3 regions of the Marinobacter sp. MBR-99 genome follow, and region 2 is predicted to be linked to each of the others. Evidence: predicted binding sites of a transcription regulator. Region 2 holds the regulator's gene; each other region holds the start of a gene.

Evidence for each region. Region 2 encodes LexA, which represses DNA repair genes until DNA is damaged. Its sites were predicted from a motif close to CTGTNTNNNNANACAG; they were not measured.
Region 1: a site for LexA is predicted at 4,253-4,268, ahead of recA (recombinase RecA). Genes of this name have one in related genera too.
Region 3: a site for LexA is predicted at 6,059-6,074, ahead of recN (DNA repair protein RecN). Genes of this name have one in related genera too.

Annotation. Positions count from the first base shown of each region.
Region 1 is NZ_JBEPPY010000002.1:268,135-276,150, forward strand. It holds gene ABIE59_RS03030 (Lon protease family protein) at 1-1,835, opposite strand, end outside; gene ABIE59_RS03035 (PilZ domain-containing protein) at 2,075-2,452, shown strand; gene ABIE59_RS03040 (flavodoxin family protein) at 2,453-2,923, opposite strand; gene recA (recombinase RecA) at 3,113-4,156, opposite strand; gene pncC (nicotinamide-nucleotide amidase) at 4,320-4,820, opposite strand; gene mutS (DNA mismatch repair protein MutS) at 4,924-7,557, shown strand; gene fdxA (ferredoxin FdxA) at 7,721-8,016, shown strand, end outside.
Region 2 is NZ_JBEPPY010000002.1:125,626-133,641, reverse strand. It holds gene ABIE59_RS02430 (gamma-glutamyl-gamma-aminobutyrate hydrolase family protein) at 1-715, opposite strand, end outside; gene ABIE59_RS02425 (amidoligase family protein) at 708-1,709, opposite strand; gene lexA (transcriptional repressor LexA) at 1,877-2,485, shown strand; gene ABIE59_RS02415 (cell division inhibitor SulA) at 2,519-3,010, shown strand; gene ABIE59_RS02410 (hypothetical protein) at 3,017-3,277, opposite strand; gene ABIE59_RS02405 (DUF6586 family protein) at 3,339-3,821, opposite strand; gene ABIE59_RS02400 (DUF1329 domain-containing protein) at 4,044-5,402, shown strand; gene ABIE59_RS02395 (SOS cell division inhibitor) at 5,493-5,822, shown strand; gene ABIE59_RS02390 (sigma-54 dependent transcriptional regulator) at 5,893-7,341, shown strand; gene ABIE59_RS02385 (sensor histidine kinase) at 7,544-8,016, shown strand, end outside.
Region 3 is NZ_JBEPPY010000008.1:74,764-82,779, reverse strand. It holds gene carA (glutamine-hydrolyzing carbamoyl-phosphate synthase small subunit) at 1-901, opposite strand, end outside; gene dapB (4-hydroxy-tetrahydrodipicolinate reductase) at 1,248-2,051, opposite strand; gene dnaJ (molecular chaperone DnaJ) at 2,063-3,187, opposite strand; gene dnaK (molecular chaperone DnaK) at 3,266-5,191, opposite strand; gene grpE (nucleotide exchange factor GrpE) at 5,284-5,880, opposite strand; gene recN (DNA repair protein RecN) at 6,144-7,823, shown strand; gene fur (ferric iron uptake transcriptional regulator) at 7,882-8,016, opposite strand, start outside.

The sequences.
Region 1 (8,016 bases), 140 kb from region 2:
TTGGAGTGGATATTACCGCCGAGTTTGACATCCCGCTCGATGTCCATAACACCGCCATCACCATAATAGCAGGTTGCCGTTACCCGGTTGGACAAACCAAACTCGAAACCGCCAGTCGACAGCACCGACAAGGCGTTCACCTGCCCGACGCAGGTGCCAGTGGTGGTTACGAGAGTGGAGCCATCACGAACGGAATCGTAAAAATGGTCACGAATACGACTGCTGCGGTAACGGGCACTTTCCAACGCTCGCTCCACGTGCACTTCCGAAATCAGCTTGGCCCCCGCCTGTCGGGCCCAGAAATCGGATTCCCGCAGGAGGTTCGCAATGTCCGCTGCGTGCAGCGAAAGCCTGTTCTGATGCTCTGCCATGCGCGCGCTGTGTTCAATAATACGGGCCACCGCTTTGTTGGTGCAGTGCAGCAGCTTCTTTTCCACCACCAGGCTGGCAATGAACTTGGCATACAGCAGCTGGCTTTCCTCAGTACGGTACATCTCGTTTTCGAAATCAGCGGTCACCCGGAACAACTCGGCAAACTCGGAATCGTATTCCTGCAGCAACATCCAGGTTTCGCGATCGCCGAACAAAACGATTTTGACATCCAGGGGTACCGCTTCCGGCTCAATGGAAATGGTTCCCGAGAGCGTCAGTTCCCGTTCCAGGGAATTGATCTGCAGGGTCCGGGAACGCAGGGCGCGCTTCAAACCGTCCCAGACAAAGGGCTGCTCCAGCACCTTGATGGCATCCATCAGCAGGTAACCGCCATTGGCCTTGTGCAGACTACCCGGGCGAATCAGGGAGAAGTCGGTGAACACGGTACCTTTGAAGGTGACGTTCTCCACGTACCCGAACAGGTTGTGGTAGGTGGGATTGTCTTCCACCACCACCGGCACCTCATTGGTTTTCTGGTGCACCAGCACATTGATCACGTAGCGCCGGGGCGTTTTCTTGTCCAGTGAGGCGTAGGCAATCGCCGCCTGCTCTTCGTCGTCCTCAAGGAAGATATCCAGGTTGTCGACCAGATCTTTGCGAACCGCCTCCAGATAGGCAACAACGTCTGGCTGTTCGTTGTAACGCTTCACCAACTCATCAATCTGGTGGCCAGAGATGCCCTCGAGGGTTTCCTGGTTCAATGCCTGATGCTTCTCAGCGTACTCCTGCTCCCAATCGGCCAGCTTGCGAAGGGCTTGGCGAAGTTTCTTTTCAAGGGCGTTAATGGTGTCTTCAAACTTGTCACGCTGCTCATCGGTAAGCGCCTGGAAGCTCTCCACGGTGTGGGGTTCATCACCATTCATGGCAACCAGCCGATAACCACCTGGCGTCGTGACCGTCAGGCTGACTTTCTTGCGTCGTGCCTGGTTGGCGACTTTCTCAAGCTCGTCTTCCTGTTTCTTGCCGTATTCGTTCTTGAGCTGCTCTGAACGCTCAAGAAAGCTATCACTGTCGAAGGTCTGGGGAATCACTTTCACCAACCGCGACATCAGTTTGTCCATGTCCTGCTTGAGCTGGGTCCCCATCCCTGCCGGCAGTTGCAACAAACGGGGATTGCGCGGTTCATCAAAGTTGGCAACGTAACACCAATCATGACTTTGCTGCTCTGTGTCCACATGGTGCTCCAGATACCGGAGCATCATGGTGCGCTTGCCCAAGCCGTTGCGACCTACCGCATACACGTTATAACCACCATGGGGCATGGCGAGTGCAAATCGCACCGCTTCCTGAGCACGATTCTGACCAACAATCTCAGCCAGAGGCTCCAGTTGCCGGGTGGTTTTAAAGGGCAGGTCTTTGAGAACGCAGGCTTTGTAGAGCTGATGCAAGGGCAGTGACTTCAAGTTTGATTCCCGTTGAGTTCGGTTTTGAAAATTAGCTGTCGCTGGCATTGTAGTGTTTGAGCATCAAGCTGTCGCGTACCACTTCCGCTTTTATCCGATGAGGCCTGGAGCCTGGCAATTTGCCAACTGGATCACAAATTACCTCTTGATCATTTTTCAGGCAGGCCGTCGATTACTACACTTCCATGCCCGGACGGATTCCGGACACAACAAGTACAATACGCGTGATGGTCAACACAATGACGAATTATTCCGCAGATCGCCGCATCAAGGATCGTTTTTCGGCGTCATGTCTCAAGGTACAACTCCGTGAGAGGGCGTTCTTTGGTCGCGGAAAACAGCCGGTAGCGGTAACCTGCCTGGATCTCAACCGTTACGGTATGGCAGTGCTCTGCCCTCGGCCGATAGACTCTGGCGCTCGCCTGTTCCTCGATATTGAGGGCAAATACATCAGCGAGTCCCGCGTCGATGCCTGTGTGGTCTCGTGCCAGCCGTTTCAGACCGGTTATCGTCTCAGCCTTCAGTTCAGCTACTGTCTCGACAAAAAGGGCTATTCACGGGCAATGGATAATGCCTTGTCCCGGATTGAGGGTTTCTACAACCGTTTTGCCAGCTGATCAGATCAGGCCCGCATCCAGGCTGGCTGCCACATACATGCCCAGCTCCTGGCACTGCTCCTCGAATTCATCCGTGTAATCTCCCCTGCATAGCAAAGGCTCCTGTACCCGTTTCCAGCGAAGGCCGGTGGTGATGCTGTCGATGGCGCGGCGAGTGCCGGTGCCGTCGTGGCCGGCGCGGATGTAGTAGGTGAAGGGCAGGCCCTGGGTTTTCTCGAGGCAGGGGTAATAACTTCGGTCGAAGAAGTCTTTGAGGGCGCCAGACATGTAGCCGAGGTTTTCGGTGGTGCCGAGGATGATGGCGTCGCAGGCGAGGATGTCTTCGGGGCCGGCATCAAGTGGGGCTTTTACCACTACGTCCACGGATTCAATATCGGGGTGGCGGGCGCCGGTTTCTATGGCTTTCCGGAGTTTCAGGGTATTTGGGGATGGGGCGTGGGCTACTATTAACAACTGCTTTTTCATCGTCATAGTATTCCAACCTTATTCCTGCACCTAACTATCTTGCCAGGTCAGCACAGTGGGGAGCCTTTCCGGGAAACGCTACAAGCACATCCATGTGCGCTTCGCTCCGGCCATCCATGGCCTCCGAGATTCCCGGAAAGGCTCCCCACTGCGCCGCCCGCCCAACTTTGCAGAGGGCGGTCCGACAGAGAAGTGTTACAGCAACTCGCCGTTTGCTTCTACTGGCGCTTCTGCCGCTTCTTTCTTAACCGGCTTGGGCATCAGTTTGTCGCGAACCTTGGCTTCGATTTCGTTGGCGATGTCCAGGTTCTCTTCCAGGAACTTGCAGGCATTGGCTTTGCCCTGGCCGATTTTGTCGCCGTTGTAGGCGTACCAGGCGCCGGATTTGTCGACGAAGCCTTCTTTTACGCCCATATCCAGAACTTCGGCCATGTGGTAGATGCCCTTGCCGTACATGATCTGGAACTCGGCCTGTTTGAAGGGCGGAGATACCTTGTTCTTGACGACTTTTACGCGGGTTTCGTTACCGACCACTTCGTCGCCCTCTTTGACAGCACCGATGCGGCGGATGTCCAAGCGTACGGAGGAGTAGAACTTCAGGGCGTTACCGCCGGTGGTGGTTTCCGGGCTGCCGAACATGACGCCGATTTTCATCCGGATCTGGTTGATAAAGACCATCAGGCAGTTGGCGTGTTTGACGTTACCGGTCAGTTTACGCAGGGCCTGGGACATCAGGCGGGCCTGGAGTCCTACGTGGCTGTCGCCCATCTCGCCTTCGATTTCGGCTTTCGGTGTCAGTGCGGCAACGGAGTCGACGATGATCACGTCAATGGCGTTGGAGCGCACCAGCATGTCGGCGATTTCCAGGGCCTGTTCGCCGGTGTCTGGCTGGGACACCAGCAGGTCGTCTACGTTAACGCCCAGCTTTTCCGCGTAAATGGGGTCGAGCGCGTGCTCAGCGTCAATGAAGGCGCAGGTTTTTCCGGCCTTTTGGGCTTCCGCAATAACCTGCAGGGTCAGTGTGGTTTTACCGGAGCTTTCCGGGCCATAGATTTCGACGATCCGGCCGTAAGGCAGGCCACCAATACCCAGGGCTACGTCCAACCCCAGGGAACCAGTGGATACCGCAGGAATGGCTTCACGGGGCTGGTCGCCCATTTTCATCACGGCACCTTTGCCGAACTGGCGCTCAATCTGGCCGAGTGCTGCGCTGAGTGCTTTCTTGCGATTATCTTCCATTGGTACCTGACCCTCATTTGCCGGGGCCGCTGAGCCGCGATTGGGCCAACAGCAGCGAAATTCAAAGCGATGACACCGGAGGCATCCAGTGTTTTCCTGTATATTTGAACAGTATTAAAACATAAGCCTTCGCTGAGACCAACCCCTGCCCGGGTGAAAAACGTCACAGTGTTTTCAGAAACTCCGTAACCCCTTGCAGAACATACAAAACCGACTTGCGTCGCACCTGATCCCGGTCGCCGTCAAAGCACTGCATACTAGTTTCGATGCGGTCCGGGCCGGTGCCCCAGGCGAACCATACGGTGCCTACGGGCTTTTCATCACTGCCGCCATCTGGGCCGGCAATGCCGCTGATGGCCACAGCTATGTCAACGCCCGCAGCGCATATGGCACCGGCGACCATCTGGCGAACCACCGGCTCGCTCACCGCGCCATGTTCGGCGAGTACCGATTCTTCAACCCCCAGAATGGCCTGTTTCGCCTCATTGCTGTAGGTCACCAGCCCGGCCATCAGGTACGCAGACGACCCCGCCCGGTCAGTCAGTACTTTGGCCACCCAGCCGCCGGTGCAGCTTTCTGCAGTGGCGATGGTTTTTCCGTGCTCGGCGAGCCACTCGCCGAGCGTATTTCCAGCGCTCTCCAGTTGCTGATCAGAGGCCTGCATAACAATCTCCCTGTATCTGTTGCCAAACCCTTCGTTTCATCACGGGCATTATTTTCTTACAATCGCGACTTTCACCCAAAAGTACGATCAACCGGACAAATTCATGTCAGTAGCCCAAACCGATCTTTCCAAGCATACCCCCATGATGCAGCAGTATCTGAAGATCAAGCGGGAGCACCCGAACGAGCTGGTGTTCTATCGCATGGGCGATTTCTATGAGCTGTTCTACGACGACGCCAAGAAAGCAGCTGAGCTACTGGATATTACGCTGACGGCCCGCGGCCAGTCCGGGGGCAACCCCATCCCCATGGCCGGAGTGCCTTTCCATGCAGCTGAGGGCTACATTGCCCGCATGGTGCGCGCAGGTCAATCCATCGCCATTGCTGAGCAAATTGGCGACCCGGCCACCAGTAAGGGGCCGGTTGATCGCCAGGTGGTGCGCGTGGTTACACCCGGTACCCTGAGCGATGAAGCGTTTCTGGAAGACCGCCGCGATAACCTGTTGGTCGCAATTTTCAGCCATAAAGAGCAGTTCGGATTCGCATCGCTGGACATTTCCAGTGGTCGGTTTGCCGTCGCGGAACTTGAGAGCCTGGAAGCTCTTCAAGGGGAGCTCCAACGCCTTCGACCGGCGGAGATTCTGATCAGTGAGGACTTCCCTTACAGCGAAGTGCTGGAGGGCTTCACCGGGATTCGTCGCCAAGGCCCCTGGCTGTTTGAGATGGATTCCGCCCGGCGGGTAATCACTCAGCAGCTACAGGTCAAAGACCTGACCGGTTTCGGCTGCGAAGACCTGCACCTGGCAATCTGCGCGGCCGGCTGCCTTCTGCAGTACGCCCGGGAAACCCAGCGTACCGCCCTGCCCCACATCCGCAAACTGACCCGCGAGCGTCGGGAAGATGCGGTGATCCTGGATGCCGCCAGCCGCCGCAACCTGGAAATCGATACCAATCTGATGGGTGGCCAGCAGTACACCCTGGCCTGGGTCATGGACCGCACAGCCACGGCCATGGGAGCCCGTGAGCTGCGCCGCTGGTTGAACCGGCCGCTCAGGAATGTGGAGGTTGTGCGCCAGCGCCAGCAGGCGGTGTCGGCTTTGCTCGACGGCTTCCATTACGAGCCAATCCACGATCTGCTCAAGCAGGTGGGTGATATCGAGAGGATTCTGGCCCGAGTCGCGCTGCGTTCCGCCCGTCCCCGGGACCTCGCACGCCTGCGGGATGCGTTCCAGACCTTACCGGGGCTGCAGGAGGCCCTGAAGCCCGTAAACTCACATCACCTGGTGAAGCTGGCCACGGTAATTGGCGAATACCCGGAGCTGGCTGACCTGCTCGAGCGGGCGATTATCGAGAACCCGCCCGTGGTGATCCGGGATGGCGGTGTAATTCGCGAAGGCTTTGATGAGGAGTTGGACGAGCTACGCAACATCAGCGAGAACGCTGGCCAGTATCTGCTGGATGTGGAAACCCGCGAGCGCGAACGCACCGGCATTTCCACCCTGAAAGTGGGCTATAACCGGGTGCACGGTTACTACATCGAAATCAGCCGGGCCCAGTCAGACCAGGCGCCAGTGGACTACATCCGCCGCCAGACCCTGAAAAACGCCGAGCGGTTCATCACGCCGGAACTGAAAGAGTTTGAAGACAAGGCCCTGAGCGCCAAGAGCCGGGCCCTGGCCCGGGAAAAAGGCCTGTATGACGACGTACTGGAAACCGTCGCCGAGCAGTTGGCACCGCTGCAGGACGCCGCCCAGGCCCTGGCGGAACTGGATGTGCTCAGCAACTTTGCCGAGCGGGCCACCAGCCTGCGTTTCACCGCCCCGGAGTTCACCGAGCAGCCGGGTTTTGATGTGGAAGAGGGCCGCCACCCGGTGGTAGAGCAACTGCTGGACGAGCCCTTCGTACCGAACAACCTGCTGATGGACGCCAGGCGGCGCATGCTGGTGATCACCGGCCCGAACATGGGTGGTAAGTCCACCTACATGCGCCAGGCCGCGTTGATAGCCCTGCTCGCCTACACCGGCAGCTTTGTACCTGCTAACCGGGCGGTACTGGGGCCGGTAGACCGGATATTCACCCGCATGGGCTCTTCCGATGACATTGCCGGCGGCCGCTCCACCTTTATGGTGGAAATGACCGAAACCGCCAATATCCTGCACAATGCCACCGAGCACAGCCTTGTGCTGATGGATGAGGTGGGCCGTGGGACCAGTACTTTTGACGGCCTGTCGCTGGCCTGGGCCACGGCTGAGCACCTGGCCAGGGACATTCGCTGCTACACCCTGTTCGCCACCCACTACTTCGAACTGACCCAACTGGCGGATGACCTGGAACATGCGGTGAATGTTCACCTGACCGCCACCGAGCACGACGACTCCATCGTTTTCCTGCACAATGTGCACGATGGCCCGGCTAGCCAGAGTTATGGCCTGCAAGTGGCCAAACTGGCGGGCGTGCCCCAGGATGTGATTCGTAATGCCAAGGCGCAGCTAGCGCATCTGGAAGGCAGCGCCGGCCCGTCCAATGGAACGACAAGCGGTGCCGCTGCAACGCCATCACCAGCCCCCAAAACGGCTAAACAACCGGCTGCCGTGGAGTCGGTGTTTCAGGGCGATATGTTTGCCAGCGCGGAGCCGAGCGTTGTAGAGGACGCCTTGCAACAACTGGACATTGATGGGCTTTCACCACGGGATGCCCTCAATCAGCTCTATGAGCTGAAAGCTTTGCTGGCAAAATAACAGGAAACTGGGCCAAACTTGATCTGTGTAATAAGGTTATAGCAGCCCAACGCTTGCGGCTGCGGGGGGCGCTCCCTACAATATCGCGCACAAAATTATAGATGGGGCCGGAACATCAGGGCTCCTGATGAGACCGATTACTTTACGAACCAGGGATCTGACTATGGCGTTTATCGTTACTGATAACTGCATCAAGTGCAAATACACCGACTGCGTGGAAGTCTGCCCGGTGGACTGCTTCTACGAAGGCCCCAACTTTCTGGTAATTGACCCGGACGAGTGCATTGATTGCGCCCTGTGCGAGCCCGAGTGTCCGGCCGAGGCCATCTTCTCTGAGGACGAACTGCCGGCTGGGCAGGAGGCCTTCGTTGAGATTAACGCCGAACTGGCCGGCAAATGGCCGAATATTACCGAGAAGAAAGACCCTCTGCCAGATGCGGAAGAGTGGGACGGCAAGCC
Region 2 (8,016 bases):
CTTGGCTTTGCAGCCGCTCCAGTTTCCGAGCCCGGGCGGCATGCACAAAGTGGCTGAAAATCCGCCGGTGGCCGGTGTGATACAGCAGGTATTCCGGATGCCATTGAACGCCCATCAACCACTGTTGCCCGGTATTTTCGATGGCCTGTACGAACAGGTCATTATCCAGTGCCGTTACCCTGAGGTTTCGGCCCAACTGTTTTATGGCCTGGCTGTGAATACGATTCGCGCCAATCAGGGTGCTGTGCATCAGCCCGCCTATCCGGCTATCCTCAACCAGCTGCACCGTTTGAAGGGGTAACAGCAGTGGGCGGTGGCGGGTTTTTATTCGCAGCGGAGTTACGTTCTGGCACAAAGACCCGCCATGGAAGACGTTGATAAACTGGGCGCCTCGGCATATGCCCAGCACTGGAATGTCTATTTCCTCGGCTTGCTGGAGCAGTTTGAAGTCGGTTTCGTCGCGCTTCAGATCGTATCTTGCAGTCACTTGTGGCTGTTGGCCATAACGGCTCGGGTGCACGTGAGTGCCGCCAGAAAGCACAAGGCCATCGAGCAGGGAGACATCCGTATGCGATCCGGGGCGAATGTAGTGTGTGTGGGCACCATGCAGCCGCAGGCCCAGATGGATCAGTCTGTGGGCAGTACTGCGCCGGGCCGGGCCGCTGATGCCAATGGTAATACCGGGAGATTCGGGTGCCTCTGAATGGTCAGACATAACCGTGCTGTTTCAGCCAATGGTCTGTGGTCTCACGCCAGGAGTGGGTGAGGTTGCGAAAGCTGAATGTCTGCGCCTTACGAAACAGTTCCCTGAGTTCCTTCAGATGCTCCGGGTTGTTTGCGATCTGCTCCAGCACCACCCAGTCATTCCAGACCGTAGAAAAATGCCACCGGGGGTTGTCGATGTCGCAATCCGGTAACCGGTAGTGAAGTGTTGGCCGGCTTTTGATGCGCGGATCGTTTACATAGTCACTAAGAAGCTCTGAATCCAGGTGTGCAAACAGCGGTAAAAGGTCCAGGGCTTTGTTTCGGGTCGGGTTGAAGTGCAGGTAGTCTTTCATTAACGAGGCCTGGTCGGGCGCATAGTCTTCTGCCATCAGCTTGTCCGTGTAACGGCTGCTCCAGGGCTCGATATAGGTGGTGAATTTACGGCTTATGTCGAGCTGATGCCGGGATTTGAGCCAGTCATACAGGGCAGCAAAGGCTTGCAGGTATCTGACGATGGTGGACGGCTCCAGGTCCGGGAGCTCGGGATTGAGTTGCAGTCCAAAGGCAAAATAGATGGCCTCCCGGCTGCCTTCAGCCCCCAGTTCCCTGAGCTCATCAACCAGGTGTTCAATGAGCTCTACCCGGGTAAAAGCCAGCGGTGGCCCGACGATCTCGAGAGGAACAATTCTTTCTGCGGCAAAGTCGATGACGTCCATGGCATGGTTGCTCAGATCACGGATGGACTGAGGCAGCCGTTCGTCATCCAGGTCCAGGTCTTTGATCGGATCGGAGTCCAGCTCAATAGTGAAGGTGCCAGCTTTTGTCTCGAGTTTTGTTACATAGCGGGAGGCGAGCTCGGGTATACCTTCGAGTAAACGGGAGGCATGGTCAACCAGCTCATCGTAGCTAAGCCCCGAGAGTTCGATCTCAACACCGACCTTTCTCTCGTCACCCTGATGATTGCGTAGTTGTTCCGGCATCTTGCACCGATCGTTCGAGTTCATGGGCTATTGGCATCCTTTTCGGCGGTCGGAGTTTTACCTTAACACAGGGATTTGCAGGCTCTGGACACCTGACATAAAAATAACCTTAAGGCTTTACACTGGATAAAACACTGTATATAGTCAAATCACTGTATATAAAACCAGGAAGTTTTGATCGGAGTAACTGCATGAAGCTGACCGCAAGACAGTCCCAGGTGCTGGATATTATCCGGCGGTATGTTGATGAAACCGGATACCCGCCAACCCGGGCAGAAATTGCCGCCGAGCTTGGCTTCAGGTCAGCGAATGCTGCCGAAGAACATTTGCGTGCACTGGCCCGGAAGGGCGCCATCGAGATGGTGCCCGGTGCAAGTCGTGGAATTCGACTGCCGGAAGTTGAGCCGGACCCGGGGTTGCCGGTGATAGGCCAGGTGGCTGCGGGTAGCCCAATCCTCGCTCAGGAACATATTGAAGATCACTGTTCATTACTGCCTGATTTCTTCTCGCCCTCTGCAGACTATTTGCTGCGCGTTCGAGGTATGAGCATGAAGGATATAGGCATTCTGGACGGCGATCTGCTGGCCGTTCACAGCACTCAGGATGTGCACAATGGCCAGGTTGTTGTGGCGCGCGTGGGCGAGGAAGTGACAGTAAAACGGTTTCGTCGCGAGGGCTCCAAAGTATGGCTGATCGCAGAAAATGAAGAATTTGCGCCCATCGAAATAGATCTGACGGAACAGGAGTTGTTTATTGAGGGTCTCGGCGTCGGTGTGATCCGTCGATCAGATCTGCACTAACCATCAGACACGCGTAATGCAGGTAGGTGAGTAATGGAACAGTTGAGCTTCACTCAGAACATGGCATTCCAGCCGGCGGCCGTTATCCCGGCCCGCGCGGTGTCTACAGGAAAAACGCGGGCTGAGGCTGTTTACTCGTCGTCGGAAGTCAGTCCGGGTACCAGGGATTTTGGCGGTAACGTGACAGAAATTATTCTTCCGGAAGGTCAGGTAGAGAACGTCCAGTTGCTGTTGCCCATGCTTACCCAGCTAAATCAGGAAAAGCGCTGGTTGGCCCTGATTGATCCGCCACAGTCCCTGGTTGGAAAGTGGCAGAAGATGCACGGCATTGTCGCCAGTGAGTTGCTGGTATTGCGGTCAACAAACGATTATTCCGCCCAACAACTGGCAGAGCGTGCGTTGAGCGCCGGTACCTGTCATGCGGTGGTGCTTTGGACTAACAAGCTCGGACGGTCAGCCTTTGAGTCCCTTCAAAAGGCTTCAGCGCAAGGAAGCAGCCACGGTGTGGTGCTGCGTCATCGGTAAAGTGGATTAGTGGAGGGTGTACTGAGGCTGGGATTCGGTCAGATCGTTGTCGTCATCGTCCCAGTCGATGTCGTGGGCGATGTTGCCAGCGGCCTCAATTCCAGCCGCGATCATGGCCTTGGCTACGCTCATGTCGCGGTCTTCCATCATTTCCCTGGCCTCCTGCGAGAAGGAAATGCGCACCAACGGCGCTGCGTCGTCATCAATGCGGCGCAAGGCGTAGTCGCCATTGGCAAGTTGTACGATTTCAAAAAACGATGGTGACATTCGTTCAACCTTTGTCTTGGTGTATTCGATTCGGTGCGGGAATTTAGCCAACAGGGTGGGGCTACCACTCGCTGTGTTGTTCCTCAAGCCGTTTGGCCAGTTCAGTCATGGCCGCCAGAGTCTTTCTGAGTGTTGCGGCGGAACGGTCCGGGCCCTGTTCGACGGAAACCGCAATGATATTCTCTTCCGTAACATTCTTGCGTGTGGTCGGAGGCTGGCTCAAAGCTGATTCAACCTGGTCAAGATGGTTCCACCAGCTTCCTGATGTCTCCGCCAGTTCTCTTAAAAGCCGGGTCTCGTGTACCTCGTAAGGAAACAGCGCTTCCAGTTCCGTCAGTGTCTGTGGTTTTTCGGCTTTATGCTGATGGTATCGGGCAATCATGACCAGCAGCGTTTGCCTTGCCCGCAGCAGGAGCTCGGCGGAGCCCTGAGACAGCGCTTCCGTTTCCGCAGCGGAGCGCTTGGTGTCCGACTCAAGCCTGGCGAGTAAGGTGTTGGCCAGAAAAAGCTTTTGGGCTACCAGTGAGTACCATTGTGATGCCATCTACCACCCGCACTACGTGAGCGTTCAAGAGTCCAATAAGAACAACCGTCAGAGTCTATCATTTTTGCGCGCTAATTTCTCCTCCCCTGGGCTCCCCGGAATAGCTGCATTTCACAAGAAACTACAAACAATCACTTGAAACGGTCGTTTGAAACTGGCAAAAAGGCGCACAGATTGAACAAGCTTTGATCGTCTTGTGGTCCATTATTGGAGGTAATGAGGATGCGGAACCGGATAATTGCTGCTATTGCAGCGGCGGTATTGGGGTGTTCAGGTCCTGTCTTGGCAAAGGTGTCGCCGGCCGAGGCCGAGCGTTTGAAGAATGATCTCACACCAGTGGGTGCAGAACGGGCGGGTAACGAGTCTGGCACTATTCCGGCGTGGACTGGCGGGTTGACTTCACCCCCGACCAATTGGCGCGAAGGCACCGTAGAGATTAATCCGTTCCCGGAAGACGAAGCGCTGTACGTTATTACCCGTGACAATCTGGACCAGTACCGGGACATACTGTCGGACGGCCACATTCAGATGTTGGAGCAGTATGGCCCGGAATTTTTCATGCCGGTGTACCAGACCCGCCGAACAGCAGCGTTCCCCGAGCATGTCTACGAGAAGTTTTACCAGAACGCTCTGACAGCTGAACTCCTGGATAACGGTAACGGTGTTCGAGACACCATCATGACCAGTCCGTTCCCCATTCCACAGAACGGTCTGGAAGCGATCTGGAACCATATTCTCCGGTACCGGGGTGAGGAACTGTCGTTCCGCAGTGCATCGGCTACGCCGCAGCGGGACGGCTCATTCAACCCTGTCGTCAACCAGTACGATTATTTCTTTGCATACAGTCGCCCCGGCGCTGAGCTGGAAGACATCGATAACAAGATTTTCTACCTGAAAACCGAAACCGTCGCGCCGTCCAGCCTGGCTGGCACCATTACCCTGGTGCATGAAACCCTTGACCAGGTTCGCTCACCGCGGCTGGCATGGCGTTACGATTCCGGTTCCCGCCGTTTGCGCCGGTCCCCGAATCTGGCCTATGAGACGGACCTGCCGAACTCTTCGTCTCTGCGTTCAGTCGACCAGAAGGACATGTACAACGGTGCCCCCAACCAGTACGACTGGGAACTTAAAGGCAAGCGTGAACTGATCGTTCCCTACAACGCCTACAAACTGCACGATGAAAGTGTTCGGCCAAATGACGTGATCCGGCCGAACCACATCAATCAGGACCTGACCCGATATGAGCTTCACCGGGTGTGGGTGGTCGAGGCCAAGCGACGCACCGGCATCAGCCACATCTATGATCGCCGTGTTTACTACATTGATGAGGACAGCTGGCAGATTCTGGCCACGGAAGAATATAACGAGGCTGGTGAACTCTGGCGCGTATCCGAAGCACACAACATTGTCTATTACAGTGTGCCGGTCTTCTGGACCACCATGGAAATGACGTATGATCTGAAAGCACAGCGTTACTATATCGATGGCTTGGACAACGGCTACTCAGCTTACAATTTTGAGCCTGGGTATCGTGGTAACGAATTTACCGCCGCCGCCGCCCGCCGGGCCGCACGCAGGTAACTTCCGCGGGGTGCTGCCTGTGCATGGGTAGCAGCCCGCCTTAACCGGCTGCCAGGCTCTGACATTTCGTTAAACCGAGGAGTACGCCGTATGGCAGACCCCCAGGCTCTTCTTGAAAGCCTTGATCAACTCCGGTCCGAGCTGGACCAGGCCCTCGCTGCCCAGGACTGGGAGCAACTTGCGGAACTGAATGCCCGCGTTAAACCCGCAATTGAACCGTTAATGGTGGCGCTGGAACAGGGGCGCATTGATGCGGCCCTGATCAGGGACCGCCTGGACGCTTTGAATCAGTTCGTGGAAGCGGCAAACCAGGCCGCAGTCAAGGCCCGGGATGAAGCCCGGGAATCGCTCAAGGGCGTCAATGAAAACCGTACGGCGGCCCGTGCTTATCAGAACGTTTCAACAAACCGCCAAAGATAGCGTCATAAAATTGACTCCTGAGCTTATACAGTCTTAAATACCGCACAAATTCCCAAAGAGATTCTCGTGAATGTCCAAAAATAACAAAGTGCTGGTGCTGAGTGAGGATGACTCCAGGCGCAGGGACCTGATCACCATTCTGGAATTTGTCGGCGAAGAGCAGGTGCTGGCCGGTGACGAAGCATTGGCGCTTTTGGAGAGCGACGACGAGCAGACCAAAGAAAGTATCGGCGTAGCCGTGATCAACGGCGAAGACGCCGCCAGCACCGCGCATGTGCAGAGGGTGTGCAAACTGGCCCAGGGGCTGCCGATTCTTCTGGTGGGTGACCCGGACCTCAAGGGCGTGTCGGAAGACGATGCGAACCGCATAATCGCCAGGATGGAATGGCCCCTGAACTACACCAAGTTTGTGGATTCACTCTACCGGGCCCAGATTTACCACGACCAGTTCAGTCGCAGCAAGGAGCGGGGGCAGCAGCGGGGTGTTCAGTTGTTCCGCAGTCTGGTGGGCACCAGTCGCAAGGTTCAGCAGGTGCGCCAGTTGATGGAGCAGGTGGCTGATAAAGACGTCAGCGTTCTGATCACCGGTGAATCCGGTACCGGCAAGGAAGTGGTCGCCCGTAACCTGCATTATCATTCCTCCCGCCGGGATAAGCCGTTTGTGCCGGTCAACTGCGGCGCCATTCCCGCAGAGTTGCTGGAGAGCGAGCTGTTCGGGCATGAGAAAGGAGCCTTTACCGGCGCCATTACCGCCCGGGTAGGGCGTTTTGAGTTGGCCGAAGGGGGCACCCTGTTCCTGGACGAAATCGGGGATATGCCGCTGAACATGCAGGTTAAAATTCTGCGGGTGTTGCAGGAGCGTACCTTTGAGCGTGTGGGCAGTAACCGTACCCAGTCTGCGGATGTGCGGGTGATTGCCGCCACTCACAAGAATCTCGAAGACATGATTGAATCCGGCGATTTCCGGGAAGACCTCTATTACCGTCTCAATGTATTTCCCATTGAAATGCCGGCGCTGCGAGAACGGGTGGAAGACATCCCGTTGCTGATTAATGAGCTGATCTCCCGGATGGAGAAAGAGAAGCGCGGCTCACTGCGGATGAACTCCGCTGCCATTATGAGTCTGTGTCGCCATGACTGGCCCGGCAATGTGCGGGAGCTGGCCAACCTGGTTGAGCGCTTGGCCATCATGCATCCCTACGGGGTGATTGGTGTGCAGGAGTTGCCCAAGAAGTTTCGCTACGTGGACGACTATGACGAGAACCGCCCAGTGGAGGACACCGGCATGCCATCGGCCATTCCCGGGCTGGTGGGCCTGGATGCGCCGGCCCTGTTACCGGTGAATGGTATCGATCTCAAGGACTACCTCTCCAATCTGGAGAAGCAGCTTATTCAGCAGGCGCTTGATGAAGCTGCCGGCGTAGTGGCGCGGGCGGCCGAGAAGCTCAGAATTCGCCGTACCACCCTGGTGGAGAAAGTCCGCAAATATGGCCTTCGGGAAGAGTCAGACGAAGGTTGATGGCTGCCTCCGAACGGCGTCAAAGGTTTGTAACCTCTGGCGTCGTTCGTCGTTCTGACCGACGGAAACTTGTCGATTTACTTTTCCTCGTTTTTATAACCATCTAAAAAATATCAAAAAAATCAAGTTGGCATGGTGTTGGCTTTACCGAACCTGAACGAAAGATCCGTTGGCCCGGTCGGGGCCCGTCAGGGGGAAGGTTATGAGTCACGCACGCGTTGCCATGGAATCCGGTCACCAGAAGTCAGGTGCCAATGCCGCTGCTGATGTTAATGACAAGGTCACCGCTCTGTTTCCTCAACAGGGTGATGAAGCCGTGGATTCCGCGCTTGAATTGTTCAATCGCATGTCCCGACAGATTACCGACTCCTACCGAACCCTGGAATCCCGTGTAAACCAGCTCTCCGGTGAGCTTTCCCACGAGACGCTTCAGCGTCAGCAGGAGCTTGAAGAAAAAGAACAGTTGGCCGACCGCTTGTCGACCCTGCTCAACGCTCTGCCTGCCGGCGTGGTGGTGCTGGATCAGCAGGGCGTGGTCAGTCAGTGCAATCCGGCGGCCATTTCCTTGCTGGGTGAGCCACTGGATGGCGAACGTTGGGTAGACGTTATCCAGCGCTGTTTTTCGCCCCGAAGTGATGATGGGCACGAAGTGTCACTCAAAGATGGCCGGCGCGT
Region 3 (8,016 bases), on a different contig from region 2:
TGCCTTTGGCTATGTCCTGCACCGGGTGGTTGGCACCGTGGTGACCGTGCCCCATCTTCATGGTTTTGGCGCCACTGGCCAGCGCCAGCAACTGGTGCCCCAGGCAGATGCCAAACACCGGAATCTCGGTTTCCAGGACTTCCTGAATGGCCTTGATCGCGTAGTCGCACGGCTCTGGGTCGCCGGGGCCGTTGGACAGGAAGATGCCGTCGGGACTCATGGCCAGAACTTCAGAAGCCGGGGTTTGCGCAGGCACTACGGTGATGTCGCAGCCACGGGCGGCGAGCATGCGCAGGATGTTGAACTTCACTCCGTAGTCCCAGGCAACAACCTTGAATTTAGCGGCGGCCTGGTCACCGTAACCGTCGGTGATATCCCACTCGGTCTGGCTCCACTGATAGGCTTTCTCGCTGGTGACTTCTTTGGCCAGATCCATGCCCTTGAGGCCCGGGAAGGCTTTCGCCAGTTCCAGGGCGCGCTCGGCGGTGGCGTTCTCGCCAGCAATGATGGCACCATTCTGGGAGCCTTTGTCACGCAGGATGCGGGTCAGGCGGCGGGTGTCGATGTCCGCAATGCCAACAATGTTGTTGCTTCGCAGGTACTCGCCCAGGCTCTGCTGGTTACGCCAACTGCTGGCGACCAGGGGCAGATCGCGGATGATCAGGCCGGATGCGTGGATGCGGTCGGATTCTACGTCTTCTTCGTTTACACCGGTGTTGCCAATGTGGGGATACGTCAGGGTGACGATTTGGCGCGAGTAGGACGGGTCGGTCAGGATTTCCTGGTAGCCGGTCATGGCAGTGTTGAAGACTACCTCGCCGCTGGTTTCTCCGTCTGCGCCGATGGCGGTGCCGTAGAAGAGGCTTCCGTCTGCGAGTGCAAGGATTGCTGGTGTGCTCAAGGCTTGTATCCTCATCGAGTGGCGTAAGTTCGTCACGAACAGGAACGCAAGCGCAAATTCAGGTTGCAAAAAAGCGAGACAAGGTAAAAACCCGGTCCCGCTTTCTTATAAACTTTTCAAAGGTACGCTTGGTGCAGTCAAATCGCCTTATTGTAAGATTTCTGGCGATTTTTGTCCACGGCCAATTCAGCCTGGATGCAGACTCAGACTCCGGCAAGTGGCGCAGATCTCCCTTCCGGGAAACGCTACGAGCACTTCCCTGTGCGCTTCGCTCCGGCCATCCATGGCCTCCGAGATTCCCGGAAGGGAGATCTGCGCCACTTGCCTCTGAGTATGTCGTTCGGGATTAACCTTTCAATCCCAAAACATCCTGCATATCGTACAAACCGGCCGCCTTACCATCGAGCCACAGGGCCGCCCGCATAGCCCCCTTGGCAAAGGTCATCCGGCTGCTGGCCTTGTGGGTGATTTCGATGCGCTCGCCTTCGGTGGCGAACAGAACGGTGTGGTCGCCCACCACGTCGCCAGCGCGGATGGTTTCGAAGCCGATTTCCTTTCGGGTGCGTTCGCCGGTGAAACCTTCGCGGCCGTAGACGGCGCATTCTTTAAGGTCACGGCCGAGGGCGTCAGCTACGACTTCGCCCATGCGCAGGGCGGTGCCAGAGGGAGCGTCTTTCTTGTGGCGGTGGTGGGCTTCGATGATTTCTACGTCGTAGTCGTCACCCAACGCAGCCGCGGCGGTGCGCAGCAGGTTAAGGACGACGTTAACGCCAACACTCATGTTGGGGGCGAAGACCACTGGGGTGGATTCTGCTGCCAGCGCCAGCTGTTCTTTTTCGGCGTCGGTCATGCCGGTGGTGCCGATGACGATCATTTTGCCGTTGGCGCTGCAGAACTTTGCATTTTCCAGGGTTAGGTCCGGGAAGGTGAAGTCCACCAGGACGTCGAAGTCGTTTTTAACGTCTTCGAGGCTGCCAGCCATTTTAATGCCGGTTTTGCCGATGCCGGTCATTTCGCCGGCGTCGGCGCCAATCAGGCTGCTGCCTGGCTCAACGATGGCGGCGCCGAGCTCGAGGCCTTCGGTGCCGTCTACGGCTTCGATCAGTACTTTGCCCATGCGCCCGGCGGCGCCGATGATTGCTACCCGCATCTGTTATGCCCTCAGAATTTCATTTCGTCGAAGAAACTTTTCACACCCTCAAACCAGGAGGTTTTCTTCGGAGCATGGTGGGTGCCGTTGTTGCCGCTCAGGGTTTCCTGGAACTCTTCCAGCAGCTCTTTCTGGCGCTTGGTCAGGTTGACTGGCGTTTCCACCATCACGCGGCACAGCAAATCGCCTGCAGGGCCACCGCGAACGGGGCTAACCCCCTTGTTGCGCAGGCGGAAGAGTTTGCCGGTCTGGGTTTCCGGTGGAATCTTGAGTTTGACCCGGCCATCCAGGGTCGGCACTTCCAGCTCACCGCCCAGGGCTGCATCCACGATGCTGATTGGCACTTCGCAGTATAGATTGCGGCCATCACGGGTGAAAATGGAGTGCTCGCGCACGGCAATCTGCACATACAGGTCACCAGGCGGCCCACCATCAACGCCCATTTCGCCCTCACCTGAGAGACGAATGCGATCGCCGGTATCCACACCAGGGGGCACTTTGACCGACAGGGTCTTCTCCTGTCTTACGCGACCCTGGCCATGACAGGATTTACACGGATTCTTGATGACCTGACCGGAGCCCCGGCAGGTCGGGCATGCCTGCTGCACGGTGAAGAAACCCTGCTGCATGCGAACCTGCCCCATCCCCTGGCAGGTTCCACAGGTTTCCGGGCGGGAGCCTTTTTCGGCGCCGCTGCCATCGCAGGTTTCACACTCTTTGTGGCCAGGGATATTGATCTTGACGGTTTTGCCTTTGACGGCTTCTTCCAGGTCGATTTCCAGGGTGTAGCGCAGATCCGCACCGCGGGTATTGCGGCCCCGGCCCCCGCCACCGAAGATGTCACCAAAGACATCGCCGAAGATATCGGAAAAACTGGCTCCACCGCCGCCAAAGCCACCGCCGGCCTGGCCATCCACGCCGGCATGACCAAACTGGTCGTAGGCCGCACGCTTGCTGCCATCGGCAAGAATTTCGTAGGCTTCGCTGGCCTCCTTGAACTTGTTCTCGGCGTCTTTGTCGTCCGGGTTACGGTCCGGATGGTATTTCATCGCAAGCTTTCGGTAAGCCCGCTTTATGTCCTTCTCGTCCGCGTCCCGGGAGACCCCGAGTACTTCGTAATAATCGCGCTTGGCCATGCTTAAAACCCTGTTGCTATAACGCGGAAAACGCGGGGCTTACCCCCGCGTTTTCCAACTACCTGATGTACTTAGGATTTACTTCTTGTCGTCGTCTTTGACTTCTTCGAACTCGGCGTCCACCGCATCGTCAGCCGCCTGGGACTGGGCACCTTCCTGCCCGCCAGCCTGCTGCGCCTGATCTGCCTGATCCGCGTACATCTTCTGTGCCAGCTCGGAAGACACTTCGGTCAGTTTCTGAGTCTTGGCTTCGATGGCTTCCTTATCAGAGCCGGTCAGCGCTTCTTCCAGATCCTTGATGGCCGCCTCGATAGACTCTTTCTCGCTGTCAGAAACCTTATCGCCAGCCTCGGTCAGGGTCTTGCGCACGGCGTGAACCATGGCATCACCCTGGTTACGGGCCTGAACCAGCTCTTCGAACTTGCGATCTTCCTCGGCGTTGGCCTCGGCATCGCGTACCATCTTCTCAATCTCATCGTCGTTCAGACCAGAAGAGGCCTTGATCACGATGGACTGCTCTTTACCGGTCGCCTTGTCTTTGGCAGACACGTTCAGGATACCATTGGCATCGATGTCGAAGGTCACTTCGATCTGCGGCACACCGCGAGCGGCCGGCGGGATGTCAGCCAGGTCGAAACGGCCCAGCGACTTGTTCTGGGCAGCCTGCTTGCGCTCACCTTGAACCACGTGAATGGTGACCGCAGTCTGGTTGTCATCCGCTGTCGAGAAGGTCTGCGACTTCTTGGTCGGGATGGTGGTGTTCTTGTCGATCAGCGGAGTTGCCACGCCACCCATGGTTTCGATACCCAGGGTCAGCGGGGTGACGTCCAGCAGCAGCACGTCTTTCACATCACCAGAAAGAACGGCCGCCTGGATAGCAGCACCCATGGCGACTGCTTCGTCTGGGTTCACATCTTTACGGGCTTCTTTGCCGAAGAACTCTTTTACCTTTTCCTGCACCAGCGGCATACGGGTCTGACCACCCACCAGGATAACCTCGTCGATTTCAGAGGCTTTCATGCCGGCATCCTGCAGCGCTACTTTACAGGGCTCCAGGCTGCGATTAACCAGGTCTTCCACCAGGCTTTCAAGCTTGGCACGGGTCAGCTTCACGTTCATGTGCTTGGGACCAGACGCATCTGCGGTGATGTACGGCAGGTTCACGTCTGTCTGCTGGCTGCTGGACAGCTCGATCTTCGCTTTCTCACCGGCTTCCTTCAGGCGCTGCATGGCCAGGGAATCGCCGCGCAGGTCGATGCCACTGTCTTTCTTGAATTGATCTGCCAGGTATTCGATGACTTTCAGGTCGAAGTCTTCACCGCCCAGGAAGGTGTCACCGTTGGTGGCCAGAACCTCGAACTGATGCTCACCGTCGACATCCGCAATTTCAATGATGGAGAGGTCGAAAGTACCACCACCCAGATCGTATACAGCAACTGTGCGGTCACCGCTCTTCTTGTCCAGGCCATAGGCCAGGGCGGCCGCGGTCGGCTCGTTGATGATACGTTTCACTTCCAGACCGGCGATCTTGCCCGCGTCTTTGGTGGCTTGGCGCTGACTGTCATTGAAGTAGGCCGGCACGGTGATAACGGCTTCAGTTACCTTCTCGCCCAGGTAATCTTCTGCAGTCTTTTTCATTTTCTTCAGAACTTCTGCAGAGATCTGGGGCGGCGCCATCTTCTGGCCCTTCACTTCTACCCAGGCGTCGCCATTGTCGGCCTTGGTGATCTTGTAGGGCACCATTTTGATGTCTTTCTGAACCACGTCGTCCTCAAAACGACGACCGATCAGACGCTTGATGGCGTAAAGGGTGTTGTGGGGGTTGGTAACCGCCTGGCGTTTGGCGGACTGGCCAACCAGGGTCTCGTTATCGTCGGTGTACGCAATGATGGAGGGAGTAGTACGATCACCCTCAGCGTTTTCAATAACCTTTACCTTGTCGCCATCCATGATGGCCACACAGGAGTTGGTGGTTCCCAGGTCGATACCAATAATCTTGCTCATCGAATCACTCCAAATCTTTCTGAATGCTGTCCCAGGGAGGTTTGCCCTGGCTGTCGCTGTTTAATCGCTATATTGGCGCTTTATTCGCCTTTTCAAGCCTGCTCATCGATTTTTGGCGCATCTTCGGCCTTGGCCACAACCACCATGGCCGGCCGCACAACACGACCATTCAACAGGTACCCCTTCTGCACCACGGCAACCACACTGTTCGGCTCGGCATCTGGCGCGGGCACCATCGACATCGCTTCATGCTGCTGCGGATCGAACGGCTCACCCACCGGGTTTACCTGCTCAACACCGAATTTCTTGAGGCCGTTCATGAACAGGCTCAAAGTCATTTCCACGCCTTCGCGGATAGAGCCAACCAGCTCACCGGCATTTTCATGACCTTCTGTACTTTCCACCGCCTTCTCAAGGCTGTCCGCCACCGGGAGAAGCTCTTTCACAAACTTTTCCAGAGCGAACTTGTGGGCCTTTTCCACATCAATCTCGGCACGACGACGCACATTCTGCATTTCAGCCTGGGCTCTCAGCGCCTGATCCTGATATTCCTGCAGCTGTGCCTTCAGCAATTCCAGCTCGGAACCTTCTTCGGCACCGGCGGTTTCTGCCTCGCCCTGCTCTTCTGCAGCGTTTGCTGCCTCGTTCAGCTCGTCTACCTGTTCGTTGCGCTTATCGTCAGCACTCATGACAACTCCTGATGACTTTCCCTGGGCCCGAGGGCCTGCGGCTAAATGAGCCCCGCCTTGCACAGGCAGGAAAATACGACTTTGCGAACGAATATGGGGCCCGGCCCTCAGGTTTCAACCTCAAACGATGCATTCTTTCAGATTTTCACGATTCGATTGTTTGCAAACAGGAAAAACCCTGTATATATTCACAGCAACTGTATAGATCAACAGTGATTCGACATTCTTCAGAGAGTCTCCAATCCTGAGCGGAGGTTATCGGCATGCTCACACAACTTATCGTCGCCAACTACGCCATTGCTGAACGGGTCGACCTGCATTTCAGCAAAGGCATGACGGCCCTGACCGGTGAAACCGGCGCCGGCAAATCCATTGTTCTGGATGCGCTCAGCCTGGCCATGGGCGGCCGAGCAGATGCCGGTGCCGTGCGCCACGGCGCAAAGCGAGCCGATATCACCGCGAGCTTCGACATCTCACGTATTCCGATTGCCCGGCAATGGCTGGAAGAACACGAACTGGATGACAAAGACGACTGCATCCTGCGCCGGACCATCAGCAAGGATGGTCGTTCAAAAGCGTTTATTAATGGCCAGCCCTGCCCACTCTCCCAGCTCAAGGATCTGGGCAGCCTGCTGATGGACATTCACAGCCAGCACCAACATCAGTCACTGCTGCAAAAAGACACCCACCGGAAACTGCTGGACGAATTCTCCGGCGCCGAAGACCTGGCAGAGCAAACCCGGGATGCCTGGAAAACCTGGCATAAAACCAGCCAAAAACTTGAACAGCGGCGGCAGAACGCCGACGAAGCCGAAGCAAAACTGCAACTGCTCCGATATCAGGTGGAAGAGCTGGACCGCCTTGGTCTGGGCGACAGCGAGCAGGAAGACCTTGAGCAAGAACAGGCTCAACTGAGCCAGGCTGATACTGTATTGCACAGCAGTCATCAGGCTGCCCTGCTGTGCACTGAGGACGAAACCAGTGCCGCCGATCTGGTGCGTCAGGCACTTCAGCAACTAGAGCAACTCCCAGTGGATGTGCCGGCACTGGCTGACACCATCCAGATGCTTACCGAAGCACAGATCCAGATCGCCGAAGCCGGTGACGATCTTCGTCGTTTTGTTGAAGATTATGAGGCTGATCCAGCCAGACTGGCCGAGGTGGAGGAGCGTCTCAGCGCGATTTATCAGATGGCTCGCAAGCACCGAATCACACCAGAAGAACTGCCGGAACTGCACCAGCGACTTAGCAGCGAACTGGCAGAACTGGACGGCGGCGAAGGCAGCCTGGAACAGCTCGAGGCCGAGCAACAGGTTCTGCGTAAACAGTTTGATGAACTGGCCGGGCAGCTAACAGCCAAGCGTGAGCATGCGGCGGCGGAACTGGATCAGCGAATTGCTCAGGAGCTTGCACAGCTCAGCATGCCATCAGTTCAGTTTGTTACCAAGCTGGGCCACAACAATAACGACGAACCAGCCCCCCACGGCATGGAAGACGTCGAATTCCTGGTCAGCGCCAACCCGGGGCAACCCGCACGCCCCTTGGCCAAAGTTGCCTCCGGCGGCGAATTGTCCCGCATCAGTCTTGCCATTCAGGTAGTGGTCGCCCAGACCTCCACTACACCCACACTGGTGTTTGATGAAGTAGACGTGGGTATTGGTGGCGGCACAGCCGAGGTGGTTGGGCGTTTGCTCCGGTCTCTGGGCAACAACGGGCAGGTGCTGTGTGTTACCCATTTGCCGCAGGTGGCGGCCCAGTGTCACCAGCACCTGTTCGTCAGCAAATTCACCGAACAGGACGCGACTTTTTCACGCATTGAAACGCTGGATGACCAGGGAAGAATCAGCGAAGTGGCAAGAATGCTAGGCGGCGTGGACATGACAGAGCACACGATTGCTCACGCCCGGGAGATGTTCGTCAAGGGGCAGGCTACCCACCACTGAATCCCCCTCTCGATTCGGAGAGCTTTCGGGGCCGGCCCTTGCTGGCCCCTTTTTTGATTTACTTCTTGGAAGAGCCCAATGGCTTAACGTAGAGGATCAGGCTGTGGTCAACAATCTCATAGCCGTGCTCCCTGGCGATCTTCTGCTGACGCTCTTCGATGATCTCATCAACAAACTCGATCACATCACCAGT